One region of the Nocardiopsis sediminis genome, then DNA from elsewhere that is predicted to be linked to it. Evidence: predicted binding sites of a transcription regulator. Region 1 holds the regulator's gene; each other region holds the start of a gene.

Region 1 (4,993 bases):
GCCACCGCGGACGTGCTGCTGGTCGCAACCGTGGGCATCGGCCTGCTGGCGGCCGTCGTCATCGACGCCACCCTGGTGCGGGCCGTGCTCGTCCCGGCGGCCATGCGGCTCATGGGCACCGCCAACTGGTGGCTGCCCGGCCCGCTCGCGGCTCTGCACCGCCGGATCGACGTCGTCGAGCCCTCGGCGGGCCCGGAGGAGGACGCCCGCACCGCCGAGGAGGCCGGGCGCACCCCCACGCCCGCCTGAGCGCCGTCCCGCCGCGCGGCGGGACGGCGCGGGGACCGGGAGCGCTAGGGGCGCACGGCGGAGTCCAGGAACGCGGAGAGGGCCGGCCCGACCTCGGGGGAGAACGCGCGCTGGGAGTCCAGGACCTCGGCTCCGGGGGCGTCGTCATAGGCGCGGAACACGTGGTCGGCGCCCTCGATGTCGGCCCGCTCGGCGCCGGGCAGCCCGGTCATGAGGCGGTCCACGTCGTCGCGTGCGATCTGGGAGTCGGCCGTGCCCCACAGGACGAGCGTCTCGACGCCGCGGGGGAGGTCTCCGGCCAGGTCGACCGGGTCCATCGCGTCGATCCGGTGCAGGAACGGGGCGACGGAGGGGTCGAACAGGCCGCCCAGCTCGGGGACGGGGTCCTGATCGGGCCGCTCGCCCGCACGGATCAGCGCGATCGCGGACCGGGCATTGGAGAGCACCCGGGTGGCATCGGCCGCCTCCAGCGCGCCCGCGCCCTCCTGGAGCCGGATCTGGTCGGTCAGCTGGCGGTCGACCGTGTCGAGGTAGCGGCCGCCGGGCGGGGCGGCGAGCACCAGCGCCACCGGGGGGTGGTCGCGGACGGCGCCCGGGGCGCGCAGGGCGAACAGCGCGCCCTCGCTGTGGCCCAGCACCAGCAGCCGGCCGGGGTCCACCTCCGGCTGCGCGGCGAGGTGGGCGTAGGCGTCGGCCATCTCCGCCTCGAAGACGTCATAGCCCACCGGGTCGTCCTCGTCGCGCGCGCCCATGCCGGTCTCGCCGCTGCCGAGCTTGTCGTAGCGCAGCGAGGCCACGCCGGCGTCGGCGAGCAGGCGGGCGAAGTTCTCGTTGGTGCCGGCATCGGGGCGAGCGGGGTTGTCGCCGTCGCGGTCGGTGGGTCCGCTGCCGGAGATGATCAGGGCCCCGGGCACCCGGCCCTGGGCTCCGGGCGGCAGGGCGAAGGTCCCGTGGACGGTGTCGGGGCCGCTGTCGAAGCTCACGTCGCGCTCTGCGGGGGTGACGCCCGGGCGCTCCGGAGGCCCGGCGGGTTCCTGCCGCTGCCCGGAGCACGCCGAGGCGGCCAGGACCACGGCGGCGGACAGGGCGGCGGCGCGCACAGCGGCGGGGGCGAAGGGCATGGTCCTACCGTAGGGGGTGATTCGGGCCAGGCCTCCGGACACTTTCAGGCGGAGCCCATTCAGCGGAGCGTCGTCATCACCGATAACCGTTCGGCGTCGAAACGGGAAAAGGCCCGTGATCTTCAATGAAGATCACGGGCCCGTTCCAAAGCGTGGTGAAGTCGTTATCGCGCAGGACGTTAGACCTCAGATGCGCCGGAGAACGGCGACCACTTTGCCCAGGATGGTGGCTTCGTCGCCGTTGATGGGCTCGTAGGCGTCGTTGCGCGGGAGCAGCCACACGTGGTCGCCGTCGCGCTTGAACGCCTTCACGGTGGCCTCGTCGTCGAGCAGGGCCGCGACGATGTCGCCGTTGTTGGCCTCGGGCTGCTGGCGGACGACGACCAGGTCACCGTCGGTGATGGCGGCGTCGATCATGGAGTCGCCGACCACGTTCAGCATGAACAGCCGGCCCTCGCCGACGAGCTGCTTGGGCAGGGTCAGGACGTCCTCGATGGCCTCCTCGGCCAGGATCGGGCCGCCCGCTGCGATGCGGCCCACGACGGGGACGTCGGTGGCGCGGGTGCCGTCGGCCCGGGGCTGGTCGTCGAGGTGGTCCCAGGAGCGCACCGTGGGCTGTCCGGGTATGCGAATTTCGACCGCTCGTGGGCGATTCGGATCGCGGTGAAGATAGCCCTTGCGTTGCAACACCTTCAGTTGGTGCGCGACACTGGAGGGGCTCGACAGGCCCACCGCGTCGCCGATTTCCCGGATGGACGGTGGGTACCCCCGCTGCCGCACGAAACGGTGGATGCAGTTCAGCACGCTCTGCTGACGGGCCGTCAATTTCGGCGCACCATTGTCCGTAGCGGCCGCGGGATCCCCCGCACCTGGAGACTGCGTGGTGGCGGACCGGAGCGCGGCGACGGATGTCCCGCCCGCGTGAGGTTCCTGCGTTCCGTGGTTCTCCTCCGGCACGGCCGGCCTCCTCGGCGGTCGGTGTTCTGGGCGTGGGGTGTTCGAGCATCGTCAGGATGATCCCCGCGCCCGCGGGGTCGCCCCGTCGACCCGTCTGACAGCGGTAGCGGCCTGTCGCCGATACCGCAGTGAAACATGTCCAACGGTAGTGCCTACGCTGGGCAATATCAAACAAACGTTCGAGACGGTGATGAAAAAATCGCCGAGATGCGGTAATAGTCGAACGCCGGTTCGAAAGCACCGGCGTTCGAAAGTGGGGGTCATGTCCGAACCGTCCGTGTTGCGGCCCCGGGGTCCCGTCCTGTTCGACTGGGCGCAGGAGATTCCCGAGTGGCGCACCGCACCCGTGAAGTTCGCCGCCCGTCCGGCGGCCGCCGGCGCGCGCATGGCGGCCGGCCCGCCCGATCTGCCCGACCTCGACTGCGCCGTCGCGCCGGGGATCCTGCCCGCGGTCGTCAGACGCGGGTGGACCCGCCTCACCCGCCGCGGCCGTGTGGTCCTCGTCTCCACCGCATCCGCCACCGCAACCGGTGTGCTCTCCGTCTTCTTCCTGACAGCCGTCGCGGCCGGGGCCTCCGCCTCCGGCGCGCCCACGCAATCCGCCTTCCTGCCCGCCTCGTCCTCGACCGTCGTCGTCCGCGATGGCGATACGCTGTGGGGGATCGCCGAGCGGGTCCGGCCCGGTGACGATCCCCGTCGGACCGTGCACGAGATCGTGCGGATCAACGAGCTGTCGAGCCCAGAGCTGGAGCCCGGGCAGGAGCTCGTCCTCCCCTGATCCCACACCGCGCCGAGGCGCACATTCCCGCAGGTCGTACCTGCCCACGCCGGGACCGCGATCCGTCGCGCCCGGCGTGTCGCATGGCGGGGGGCCTGCGGTCCCGTTCGCGTCGGCGGCCCGCCTGTGCGCGACACGCCCGGTCCTGATCCGGGTTTGGCCCGTGTGACCTGGGTGGAGGTCCGTGTCACGTGTGGCGGGACTTGCGCACCCCATCGCGACGGTCATAAGTTGACCACAACATCTAGTGCTCGCCCGGAACAAGCGGCCCAGAACTTGTGCTTTAGTAGGTATCCGTTCTTGCCGTGCTTCCGGATCCCCCGGTACCACCGGTCCGGTGGGGGTGCGAGGACATGACCAGGGCTGCCCGGATGACCACGGGCAGGCCCGAGACCGCTGCGCGGAGATGGCGACCGATGCCGAAGATGCAGATCCTGGGGAGGGCGCGCCGACATGCACTGTCCGTTCTGCCGTCATCCTGACACCCGCGTCATCGACAGCCGGTCCACCGAGGACGGAGCCGCGATCCGCCGCCGCCGGACCTGCGCCGAATGCGGACGCCGGTTCACCACCCAGGAGACCGTGCTGCTCATGGTCGCCAAGCGCTCCGGCGTGACCGAGCCGTTCTCCCGCACCAAGATCGTCGCCGGGGTGCGGCGCGCCTGCCAGGGGCGCCCGGTCACCGAGGACGCGCTCGCCAAGCTGGGCCAGCAGGTCGAGGAGGAGATCCGGTGCCGCGGGATGGCCGAGATCCCCGCCCATGAGATCGGGCTGGCGATCCTGGGGCCGCTGCGCGACCTCGACGAGGTGGCCTACCTCCACTTCGCCTCGGTCTACCGCGGGTTCGAGTCGCTTGCGGACTTCGAGAACGAGATCGCCACCCTCCGGGCCGACCGGGCCGGTGTCGCCCAGGGGGACGCTCCACAGGGGTAGCGCCGGGCCGGTCGAGAGGCCCGTGGCGCGATGAGGAATGAACCGCCACCCGTTACGTGTGAAAGCGGGGGCGTGTGTTGGGTATGTGACGAGTACAGGGGGAGCGACATGACGGAGACAACCGGGGCGTCGGATCAGCGCAAGGGCAGGGGCCGGCGCAAGGGCCTGAAAGTGGCGCGGATCTTCACCACTCCGGGCGTGCACCCGTATGACGCGCTCGAGTGGGAGCGCCGCGACGTGGTCATGACGAACTGGCGCGACGGCTCGGTCAACTTCGAGCAGCGGGGCGTCGAGTTCCCCGCGTCGTGGTCGATGAACGCCACCCAGATCGTCGCCAGCAAGTACTTCCGCGGCGCGCACGGCACCCCCGGGCGCGAGTGGAGCCTCAAGCAGCTCGTCGACCGCGTGGCCGGCATGTACACCGAGACCGGCCGGGCCAACGGCTACTTCGCCTCCGACGAGGACGCCGAGATCTTCGACCACGAGCTGAAGCACGCCCTGGTCAACCAGCTCTTCAGCTTCAACTCCCCGGTCTGGTTCAACGTCGGCACCACCTCCCGCCAGCAGGTCTCGGCCTGCTTCATCCTGTCGGTCGACGACACCATGGAGTCGATCCTCGACTGGTACAAGGAGGAGGGGATCATCTTCAAGGGCGGATCCGGCGCGGGGGTCAACCTGTCGCGCATCCGCTCCAGCAAGGAGCTGCTCTCCTCCGGCGGCACCGCATCGGGCCCGGTGTCCTTCATGCGCGGCGCCGACGCCTCGGCGGGCACCATCAAGTCCGGCGGCGCCACCCGCCGCGCGGCCAAGATGGTCGTCCTCGACGTGGACCACCCCGACATCGAGGAGTTCGTCCAGACCAAGGCGCGCGAGGAGGACAAGATCCGCGCGCTGCGCGACGCCGGCTTCGACGTCGACCTCGGCGGCTCCGACATCGTCAGCGTCCAGTACCAGA
Region 2 (4,993 bases), on a different contig from region 1:
CCACGCCGACGGCGGCCCCGCCGACGGCCGGGGCTTCCACGTCATCGCGCCGGGGCGGGTCGAGGGCTACACCGACGACATCGTGGAGCCCTCGCGCGACCTGGCCGAGGACCTGCGGGCGGAGTTCGAGGCGGGGGCCGGCCAGCCGCCCGCCGACTACCTCGCCGACGAAGGCCTGGACGAACGGACCGACCTCGGCGGCCTGAACATGTCCCGGGTCCCCAAGGTGTTCTTGGAGGCCGGCAACATGCGCAACGCGGAGGACGCGGAGAACCTGACGGACCCCGAGTGGCGCGAGACCGCCTCGGCCGCCGTCGCCGCCGGGATCGCCCGCTACCTGAGCCGCTAGCTCGGCCGCCGGGTCCATTCCCCCGGCCCGGCGCGCGGCCTCCCGCTGCGGGAGGGAGCCCTATCGTGGGGCCCGACGAACGCCGCCCCCTATGGAAGGCCCGCCCATGTCCGAAGAGGCCGAGACGCCCATCACCGACTCCCCCCGCCGGATGAGCCCGCGCGAGCTGTCCGCGGCCAAGCGGAACCGGGAGCGCAACTCGCCGGCGAACCAGCGCGCCCGTGCGCAGCGCGATCGCGACGAGGTGCGCAACGGGATCCGGGGCCGGACCGAGGCCGCGGTCCGCAACATCGGCTCCAGGTGACCCCGTGCGCGGCCGGCCCCGGCCGGTCGCGCACGACATGGGAGGGTCGGGATCCCTTGCCGCGCAGGCGATACCGCACAATGACGGTATGAGCGAATCATCCCCCCTTTTCGGTTCCCTCCTGCGCTCCTCACCCGGCTCGCCCTCTTTCGAGATCACCCGGCGCGGCTACGACCGGCGCCAGGTGGATCGCCTGGTCGAAGGGCTCACCCGCGCGCTGGCGGCCCGGCGCGGCACCGCGGACACCGGCGACGGCTCCGTCGCCGGGCGCGCCCGGGCCGCAGCGGGCGCGCTGCGGGTGGCCCGGCGCGGCTACGACCGCGCTCAGGTCGACTCCGCGCTGGCCCGGATGATCGCCGAACTGCAATCCCCCGCCGGGGACGGCGCCCCGGGGGCGGAAGCGGGTGCGGAGGAGGCGGGCTACGGGCCGTGGCCCGACCTCGCGGCGGCGCGCTTCGACGTCGTCCTGCGCGGCTACGACCGGCACGAGGTCGAAGCCCTGCTGGTCGAAGGGGTGGACGCGGTCGCCGCCATCCGCGCAGGGGGCCGGGTCGCGGCCGGCCCGACGGCGGCGGAGCTGCGCGAGCGGTGCGCGGACCTGCCCGTTGTGCTGCGCGGCTTCGACCGCGGCCAGGTGACCGCGTTCGTCGACGACCTCTGCGCGGCGCTGAAGCGCGCGGGCGATGCCCGCCGATCGCCCGGCGGCCAGGGGCGGCCGCTGACTTTGCCGAGGACGCCCTCCCCTGGAACGGCTCGGTCGGCACAATAGAGGCATGCCCCTGACTCCCTCGGACATCAGCAACAAGACGTTCCGTACGGTGCGCCTGCGGCCGGGCTACAACGAGGACGACGTCGACCACCTCCTGGACCGGGTCGAAGCCACGCTCGTGGCGTTGCAGGGCGGCCCGCGCACCGGCCCGCTCATCACCGCCGCCGAGGTCGAGGCGGCCCGGTTCCGGACCACCCGGCTGAACCCGGGCTACAACGAGGACGAGGTCGATGAGTTCCTCGACGTCATCGTGGCCGACCTGCGCTCCCGCGGGCTGAGCGGCGAACCCGGGGAGCCGGGGCCCGGAGCGCGTCCGGGCCCTCCGCCCGCGGGCCGGCCTGCGGGCCCGCCCCGCCCCCAGCACACCGGCCAGGGACGCGGCCCCGGTCCTGGTCCCGGCCCGGGGCCCGGCCCGCGCACCGCTCCGCCCAGCGGGCCTCCACCCGGCCGCGGCGCGGCCCTTCCCCCTTTCGGCGCGGTCCCGCCCCCGCCGCCCGTCCCGCGCGGTGACCGTCCGCCCATGACCCCGGAGGACGTGCGGCGCAAGCGGTTCGCGACCACCCGGCTGACCACGGGGTACAACGAGGACGAGGTCGACACGTTCCTCGACCGCGCCGAGGCCACCCTCGGCGCGCTGCTGAACGGGCGCCCCGACCTCGCCCCGCTCAACGCCACCCAGGTCGAACGCGTGCAGTTCGCGACCACCCGCGCCCGGCCCGGCTACGACCCGGCGCAGGTCGACGCGTTCCTGGACCTGCTCGCCGAGGAGCTGCGCCGCTACGAGCACGGCTGAGGCCGGCGCATGCCGCTACCGCGGCACGTCCACAGGGTGTGGACGGGCTCCGCGCCATAGCCCGCGCGGACCGGCGATGCCCCGCCCGGCTCAGACCGGGCGCAGCCCGGCCATGAGGAGGCCGGCGAAGTGCTCGCCGAGCGCCGGGCCGTCGAGCTCGCCGTCGCGGCGGTACCAGCGGCCGAGGTGGTGGACGGCGCCGAAGTACTGGGTGGCGACGATGTCGGCGGGGACGTCGGAGCGGAAGACCCCCTCGCTCCGGCCCTGCTCGATCATCGAGCGGAAGAGCTCGTGGTACTGGCGGCGCTCCTTGCGCACCGCGGCCTGGCGGTCGGCGGAGAGCATGTGCATGGAGCGGTAGAAGATGACCGCATCGTCGAGGTTGTCCACCGTGGTGTGGACGAGGTCGGCGGCCGCGGCCCGCACCCGCTCGGCGATGGGACCGGGTGCGGCGGCGAATTCGGTGAGCCGGCGCATCTGGAGCGACATCAGCCGCTGGTAGACGGCGTAGAGCAGGTCGTCCTTGGACGAGAAGTAGTGGTACATCGCGCCCTTGGTGACGCCGGCGGCGTCGACCAGCTCCTGCACCGAGGTGCGCTCGAACCCCTGCTCGGCGAAGAGCCGGGTGGCCGCCGCCAGCAGCCGGCCGGGCACCGGCACGCGTTCCCCGTCGGCCCCCGGCCCTCCGGTCGCCGCGTTTTGTCCGCCGGTCACGCTCACCTCCCCGCTCACCCCCCGCCCCCGTGTCCTACGGCCCCACAAGAATAGGCATACCGGTCGGCCGGACGGAGGGCGCCCGCCGCCCCGGGCGCGACACGCCGACGGGGCTCCGCGGTCCACCGATATCCCGGCCATCAGCGCAGGTCATCCAGGTCGAACCAAGGATGCGCCGCAAAGTGGTGCCGCGCCGCACCGGCCCGAAGATCTAGGGTGTCCGATGCCGGGACACCCGGGGGCCGATCCTGATTCGAACCTGTGTTCGATAGGATGCCGGGGTGAGTCTCTACAACGAACGGATCGACGTCAGATCGACCACCGGCGGCCACCCCGCCTTCTTCGCCTGGCGCGGGCGGATGTACCGCGTCCGGCGGATCATCGGCACCTGGAACACCGGGAACGGCACCCCCGGCGGCCCGGGCGCCGGCGGCACCGACATCCGGCTCGTGCGGGTCGCCGCCGAGTCCGACCAGGGCCGGCCCAGCATCGCCGACATCACGCTCGACACCGCCACCGAGCACTGGACCATGCGCCGCCTATGGGGATGATGCCCGCCCCCGCCCCGTGACCGCGGGGCCGGGCCGCGCGGGAGGGGCGCGGCCCGGAGTGGGGGCTATGCGACCAGGCGCGTTCTACCATGTCGGACGATGCGCATTCTCGTGGTCGAAGACGACGACCGGGTCGCGCGAGGTCTGGTCACCGCGCTTCGGAACGCGTCCTTCGACGTCAACCGGGTCAATTCGGCGGCCGACGCCCTGCGCGCGCCGGAGCCCGACGTCGTGCTGCTCGACCTCGGGCTGCCCGACGCCGACGGCATCGACCTGCTGCGCCGGCTGCGCGAGCGCTCCGAGACCGCGATCATCGCGGTGACCGCCCGCGCCGAGGAGCGCGAACGCGTCCGCGGCCTGCGCGCCGGCGCCGACGACTACGTCGTCAAACCGTTCGGCATCGCCGAACTCCTCGCCCGCATCGACGCGGTGCTGCGCCGCACCCGGGCGGCGCGGTCGGCCGCCGAGCGCAGCGAGCCCCCTTTGACGCTCGGGCCGCTGCGCATGGACCTGAACTCCCGGGAGGCCGAGGTGGACGGCGTGCCGCTGTCCCTCACCCGCAAAGAGTTCGACCTGCTCGCGCTGCTGGCGCAGCGGGCTCCGGCGGTCGTCGGCCGCGACGTCATCCTGGACCAGGTGTGGGGGGTCGGCTGGGAGGCGTCCTCACGCACCCTCGACACCCACATCGCGGCGCTGCGCGGCAAGCTCGGCGGCGACCTGCGCATCCACACCGCACGCGGGGTGGGCTACCGGCTGCACGTCAGGACCGGGCCGGAGTAGCGCGTGCAACAGCGGCTGCTGGTCATCCTGCTCCCTCTGGCGTTCGTGCTGGTGGCCGCGCTGGGCGTGCCGCTGGCGACGCTGGTGGCCCAGCAGCAGACCGGGGAGGTCTACGTCGACCGGCTGAACGACATCGGCCGGTTCGCGTCGCTGGCCGACACCGCTCTGGAGACCGGCCGGACCGAGGCGCTGCGCATGGAGCTGGAGCGCTACGAGGACCTCTACGGCTTCCCGGTGGCGCTGCTCGACCCCTCGGGCCGGGTCGTGATCGGCTCCAGCGGGCAGGGCGAGCTCCTCACGTACCTGGAGGACGCCGGGACCCGGCGCGTCGTCGACGACGCGCTCGCCGGGTTCCGCCCGGAGCCCCCGACCGCGCTGTGGCCGTGGGACGACCGCCCGCTGATCCTCGCCGAGCCGGTGGGGCGGGACAGCGAGGTCGAGGGGGTGGTCGTGGCCGCGTCGGACACCGGGCACCTGCGCACGTCGGTGCTCGCCAGCTGGGGGTGGATGGCGCTGCTGGGCCTGGTGCCGCTGACCGGCCTGGCCGCGGTGACCTGGCCGGTGTCGCGCTGGGTGCTGCGCCCGGTGCACCGGCTCGACGACGCGACCGCGCGCGTCGCCCACGGCGACCTCACCGTGCGCGCCGACGAGGCCGGCGGGCCGCCGGAGCTGCGGCGCCTGGCCGCGTCGTTCAACGCCATGGTCGACGTGGTCGAGCGGGCCCTGCACCGGC
Region 3 (4,993 bases), 140 kb from region 1:
GAGTAGGTCAGGTAGTGGGCGGTGAGCCCTTGGAGCAGAACGGCCGCCGCCTGCTCGGTGGTCACGCCGTCGGGCACCGGGACGGTTCGGTCGGCGGGCACCACCGCCCGCTCGGCGTAGGCACCGGGGACCATGACCCAGGCAACGCGGTCGCCGACAGCGACACCGGTCACGCCCTCGCCCACCTCCGCCACGGTCCCGGCGGCCTCGACACCCGGGGTGAACGGCGTGGGCACCGGGTAGGCCCCGCCCCGCTGGTAGATGTCGATGAAGTTGACACCGGCGGCTTCGACGTCGACGGCCACCTCGCCGGGGCCGGGTCTGGGGGCGTCGACCTCCGCCACCTGCATGACCTCGGGGCCGCCCTGCTTCTCGATGACGATGGCGCGCATGTGGAACCTCTCCGTCGGCGATCGGTGCTCGGCGGCGGGCCGCCGGGCCCGCCGCCGACCAGCCTAGGAGTCGTCCGATCGCCCGGAGGCGGGGGGCTCGCCGTCGGCGGCGGGGAGCTCGTCGAGGCGGAAGTCGTCGAAGGCGATCGCGGTGTTGTCGCCGCCGCCCGCGCCGCGCTTGGCCACGACGCCGACCATGCGCGGCTCCTCGGCGTCGTCGGGCAGCAGCCGGTCGTCGACGGCCTCCAGGACGTGACGGCCGTTGACGTAGAGGTTGAGGGTCATGGTGTCGGCCCTGCGGTCGGCCTCGCAGGTCATGGTGACGGTGTTGACCGCGGGTTCCTCGTCGCGGTCGCCGGTCGCGGCGAATCCGGGGACGGAGTCGGCACTGGCCATCACCGACCCGTTCTCCTGACCCCCCATCCGCCTGAGCTCGGCACCCTCGCCGTCGATCCGGACGAGCCCTTCGTACATGGTCACCACGTCCGTGTCGTCGTCCTCCTGCCGGAAGCAGCGGACACCGAACTGCCCATAGGGCTGTCCGGAGCGCACCTGGACGTCGGCGCTCACCGAGACGTTCTCGGGGATCTCGGCCTCGAACGGGGCCCACTCGCCGCGGCTGGGCTGATCGGAGTCGCTCTGCACGATGAGGAGGAGCTGTTCGTCGTCATAGCCGCCGCCCGAGGTGGTGTCGCTGGGGTCGTACTCGTCCAGTCCTTCCCACTCCCCGACCACGGCGAAGTCGTCCTGGAAGATGCTGGTGCCCTCGGGCGGCCCGTCGCCGAAGAGCCGGACCGCGCCGATCGCGGCGACGACCGCCAGGACGACCGCGCCCGCGCCGATGCCCATGGCGGTGGTGCGGCGCCGCGGGGACGACGGTGACCCGTCCCCGGGAGTGCCCGGACCGTTGGGGCCGGCGGGGCCGTGGCCGAACGGGCCGCCCGGGCCCATGTGCCCGAGGCCGTGGGGCGGTCCGCCGTGGAGGGGGACCTGCGCTGCGGTCGGCGCGTAGGGGACCTGCCCTCCGGTGGGCGGGTACGGGGCCTGTCCTCCCGTGGGCGGATACGCGGGCTGCGCCCCCGGCGCAGAGCCGTAGGGCCCGTTCCCGGAGACGACGCCGGGGCCGGGCTGTGGCGGGCCGTAGGCCGGCTGCGGCCCCGATGGGGTCTGGCCCGCCGCCGAGGGATAGCCGCCCGAGGGCGGCATCGGCGCCTGCCCCTCCATGGGGCGGGTGGGCGGAACCTGCCCGCCGGTCGGCGGCGGGGGAGGGCCGGTGGGCGCCGCACCGGGACCGGCCGGGGGGCCGGTCACGGGGGTGGCGCCGGGGTCCGGAGCGGCTTCGGCCCCCGCCAGGGCGCCCGCTGCCGCGCCGGCTCCCGCGGCAGCGGCACCGGCGGCGGCCCCCGAGAGCCCGGTGGGCCGGGCGGTGGACGGCGGGGTCCACGACCGCACGACGGACCGGTCGACGGTCGAATCAGCGGGGTCGTCCTGGCCGACGAGCCGGTTCAGCAGCTGCTGGGCGGTGGGGCGGTCGGCGGGGTCCTTCGCCAGCGCCTGCCGCACCAGCGGCTCCAGGCCGGGGTCGAGGCCCTCGAGGCCGGGCTGCATCGAGCTGATGCGGTGCAGGACGGCGGGCACCGACGGGGCGTCGAAGGGGGCCTTGCCGATGCCGGCGTAGGCGACCAGGCAGCCCCAGGAGAAGATGTCGGAGGCCGGCGTGACGTCGTTGCCGAGGACGAGTTCGGGGGCGAGGTAGGCGGGGGTCCCCATGAGCTGGCTGGAGCGGGTGACGGCGCTGTCGTCGTCCAGGGCGCGGGCGATCCCGAAGTCGATCACCTTGGGGCCCACCGCCGACAGCAGGACGTTCGCGGGCTTGAGGTCGCGGTGGACGACGCCCGCCCGGTGGATGGCGACCAGGGCGGCGGCCACGCCCATGGCGAGGCTGTCGAGCGTGCCGCCGAGCATCGGGCCGTCGGTGGTGATGGCCTGGGAGAGGTTGGGGCCCGGCACGTACTCCGACACGATGAACAGCGGATCGCCGTCGAGGCGCGCGTCCAGGACCCCCGCCGTGGAGAACCGCGCGACCTTGCGGGCGGAGGCGACCTCGCGCGCGAACCGGCGGCGGAAGTCCTCGTCGTCGCTCAGATCGGGGTGGATCAGCTTGACCGCGACGAGGCGGTCCGATGCGTCGCGGGCCAGGTACACGGTGCCCATGCCGCCGCGGCCCAGGCGCCCCTCGATCCGGTAGTTGCCGAGTTCGCGGGGGTCGCCGGTCCGGAGGGGCTTGGCGCTCTCGTGCCCGTTTGGCGTCACAGTGCTGGGTTCCTTTGCGGGGTCGCGTCATTCGCGCCTCATGGCGTATCGGGGGCCGAGGCGCGGAGGGTGCGGACGCCGCCGGAGGTACGCCATGTAAGGGAGGGTCGCCACGATTCTAGACACGTGCGCTGATGCCGCGCTTCCAGCGGGTTGCCCGCCTGGGATAGAATGGGAACACGTGTTCGAATTTCGGCCTGCCCTTCCCCGCGGGTCCCGCTCGGCGTGCGCGCCGACCGGCGATGGTGAGGGAGGCCCGCGGGTGGGGCGCATCTTCGGCGTGCAGATCACGGTGGCCGAGCAGGACGGCCGGCCCGTGCGCTTCACCTGGGAGGGGCGCATCTATGTGGTCCGCCGGATCATCGACCACTGGGTCACCCTGCGCGCCGACTGGGCGCCCCACGCCGAGGACCGCCTGCCCCAGCGCACCTACTGGCGGGTCGAGGCGGGCTCCCAGGACGTCTCACGCGGGGTCTACGAGCTCCGGCACGATTCGCTCACCGGCTCCTGGACCCTGGCACGGGTCTGGGACTGACCCTCGGGGCCCTCAGGACCGGCGCTGTTCGACCGCGCCGATCAGCCGCGCCTCGGCGTCGGCGCCGGGGCCCACACCGGGCATGCGCAGCAGGTAGGCGGCGCCCAGCACCCACCACAGCCCGATGATCCCCCACTCGTAGGGCCACGTCAGCGCCGCCGGCATGCCGGGCAGGTACAGCACGCCCAGGCCGATACTGGCCGCGACCGCGAGCGCCCCGACCACGGTGCCCGCCGGGGTGCGGAACGGGCGTGCCATGCCGGGTTCGCGGCGGCGCAGCACCAGGAACGACAGGGCGACCATCAGGTAGGCGACCACGATGTTGATGCCCCCGGCGTTGACCAGCCAGACGAGCATGGGCTGGCCGAAGAGCGGGGCGATGACCGACAGCGCCCCGATGAACAGCACCGCGTTGCCCGGCGTGCGGAACCGGGGGTGCAGGCGGCCGAACCAGGCCGGGATCATCCGCGACACGGCCATGGCGTACAGCAGCCGGCTGGCGCCGATGAGGAACGCGTTCCAGCTGGTCACGATCCCCGCGATGCCGCCGAGAACGAGCAGCTGGCCCATGGCCCTGCTGCCCCACAGCTCGGTCATGGAGTCGGCCGAGGCGAGTTCGGACTGCGCCAGCACCTCGGGCGCCAGCCCCGAGGACACGGTCAGCATGATCAGGATGTACCAGGCCGAGGCGCAGGCCACCGACACCACGAGGATCCGGCCCACCTGCCGGTAGGGGATCTTCACCTCGCTCGCCGACTGCGGGATCACGTCGAAGCCCACGAACAGGAACGGCACCGCGACCAGGACCGTCACGATCCCCGGGACGCCGCCGGTGAACAGCGGCTGCATGTCCGTCGCGGAGCCGCCGGTCAGCGACCCCACCAGCAGGAGGGCCCCGGCGGCCAGGAGGAACAGCACGGCGACGGTCTGGAAGACGCTCGCCGGGCGGATCCCGATGTAGTTCAGCGCCGTGATCGCGATCGCCGAGACGATCCCGACCGCGGCCCAGCTGGCGTGGACCTCATAGCCCGCCACCGTCCATAGGTAGCCGACCTGCATGTCGGGTGCCAGGTAGAGCACGGTCTGCGGCAGGGCCACGGCCTCGAAGGCCACCACGGAGACGTAGCCGAGGACCATCGCCCAGGACGCGACGAACGCGCCGCGCGACCCCAGCGCGCGCAGCGCGTAGTGGTGCTCGCCGCCGGCCTGGGGCATGGCGGCGACCAGCTCGGCGTAGGTGAGGCCGACCAGGGCGATGATCACGCCGCCGATCACGAAGGCGAGGGCCGATCCGAGGCTGCCGGCGGCGTTGATGAACTCGCCGGTGAGGACGACCCAGCCGAAGCCGATCATCGCGCCGAACGCCAGGGCGAGGATGTCCCAGCGGCCCAGGACACGCATGAACCCCTGTTCCTGCTGTGGTTCCTGCGTGCTCGAACTCACGGGGCCTCCACATGGGGGTGCGGACGTGCAGGGGTTCAGCGTGCCCCGGAGATCATCAAAAGGGAATCCCCCTGTTGATCCCGAATTGCGCACGATCGGGAAATTCACCGATCCGACCCGGCGGGGTGATCTCCCGGAATCACCGCGGCGCCGCCGCCCCCTACAGAGGGGGGCGCCGCAGGCCGAAGCCGGTGGCCTGCTCGAAGGCGTGGCCCACCTCCAGCACCCGCCGCTCGGCCAACTGCGGGCCCACGATCTGAAGGCCCACGGGAAGCCCGCCGGGGGTGAACCCCGCGGGCACCGACAGCGC

The links. The regulator LexA, encoded in region 1, represses DNA repair genes until DNA is damaged. The targets are predictions, from matches to a motif close to TCGAACANNTGTTCGA.
Region 2: ACFOVU_RS20780 (DUF6504 family protein) is a predicted target of LexA. The motif match lies at 3,183-3,198, and genes of this name have one in related genera.
Region 3: ACFOVU_RS25375 (DUF6504 family protein) is a predicted target of LexA. The motif match lies at 2,879-2,894, and genes of this name have one in related genera.

Annotation. Positions count from the first base shown of each region.
Region 1 covers NZ_JBHSBH010000015.1:501,616-506,608, reverse strand. Annotated here, with positions in the region: gene ACFOVU_RS24785 (MMPL family transporter) at 1-249, shown strand, start outside; gene ACFOVU_RS24780 (alpha/beta hydrolase) at 294-1,370, opposite strand; gene lexA (transcriptional repressor LexA) at 1,557-2,327, opposite strand; gene ACFOVU_RS24770 (LysM peptidoglycan-binding domain-containing protein) at 2,590-3,105, shown strand; gene nrdR (transcriptional regulator NrdR) at 3,559-4,038, shown strand; gene ACFOVU_RS24760 (vitamin B12-dependent ribonucleotide reductase) at 4,147-4,993, shown strand, end outside.
Region 2 covers NZ_JBHSBH010000013.1:129,301-134,293, reverse strand. Annotated here, with positions in the region: gene ACFOVU_RS20805 (N-acetylmuramoyl-L-alanine amidase) at 1-349, shown strand, start outside; gene ACFOVU_RS20800 (hypothetical protein) at 456-653, shown strand; gene ACFOVU_RS20795 (DivIVA domain-containing protein) at 742-1,422, shown strand; gene ACFOVU_RS20790 (DivIVA domain-containing protein) at 1,427-2,215, shown strand; gene ACFOVU_RS20785 (TetR/AcrR family transcriptional regulator) at 2,306-2,929, opposite strand; gene ACFOVU_RS20780 (DUF6504 family protein) at 3,211-3,480, shown strand; gene ACFOVU_RS20775 (response regulator transcription factor) at 3,580-4,260, shown strand; gene ACFOVU_RS20770 (sensor histidine kinase) at 4,264-4,993, shown strand, end outside.
Region 3 covers NZ_JBHSBH010000015.1:642,190-647,182, reverse strand. Annotated here, with positions in the region: gene ACFOVU_RS25385 (quinone oxidoreductase family protein) at 1-392, opposite strand, end outside; gene ACFOVU_RS25380 (protein kinase domain-containing protein) at 456-2,705, opposite strand; gene ACFOVU_RS25375 (DUF6504 family protein) at 2,968-3,240, shown strand; gene ACFOVU_RS25370 (APC family permease) at 3,253-4,641, opposite strand; gene ACFOVU_RS25365 (amidase) at 4,844-4,993, opposite strand, start outside.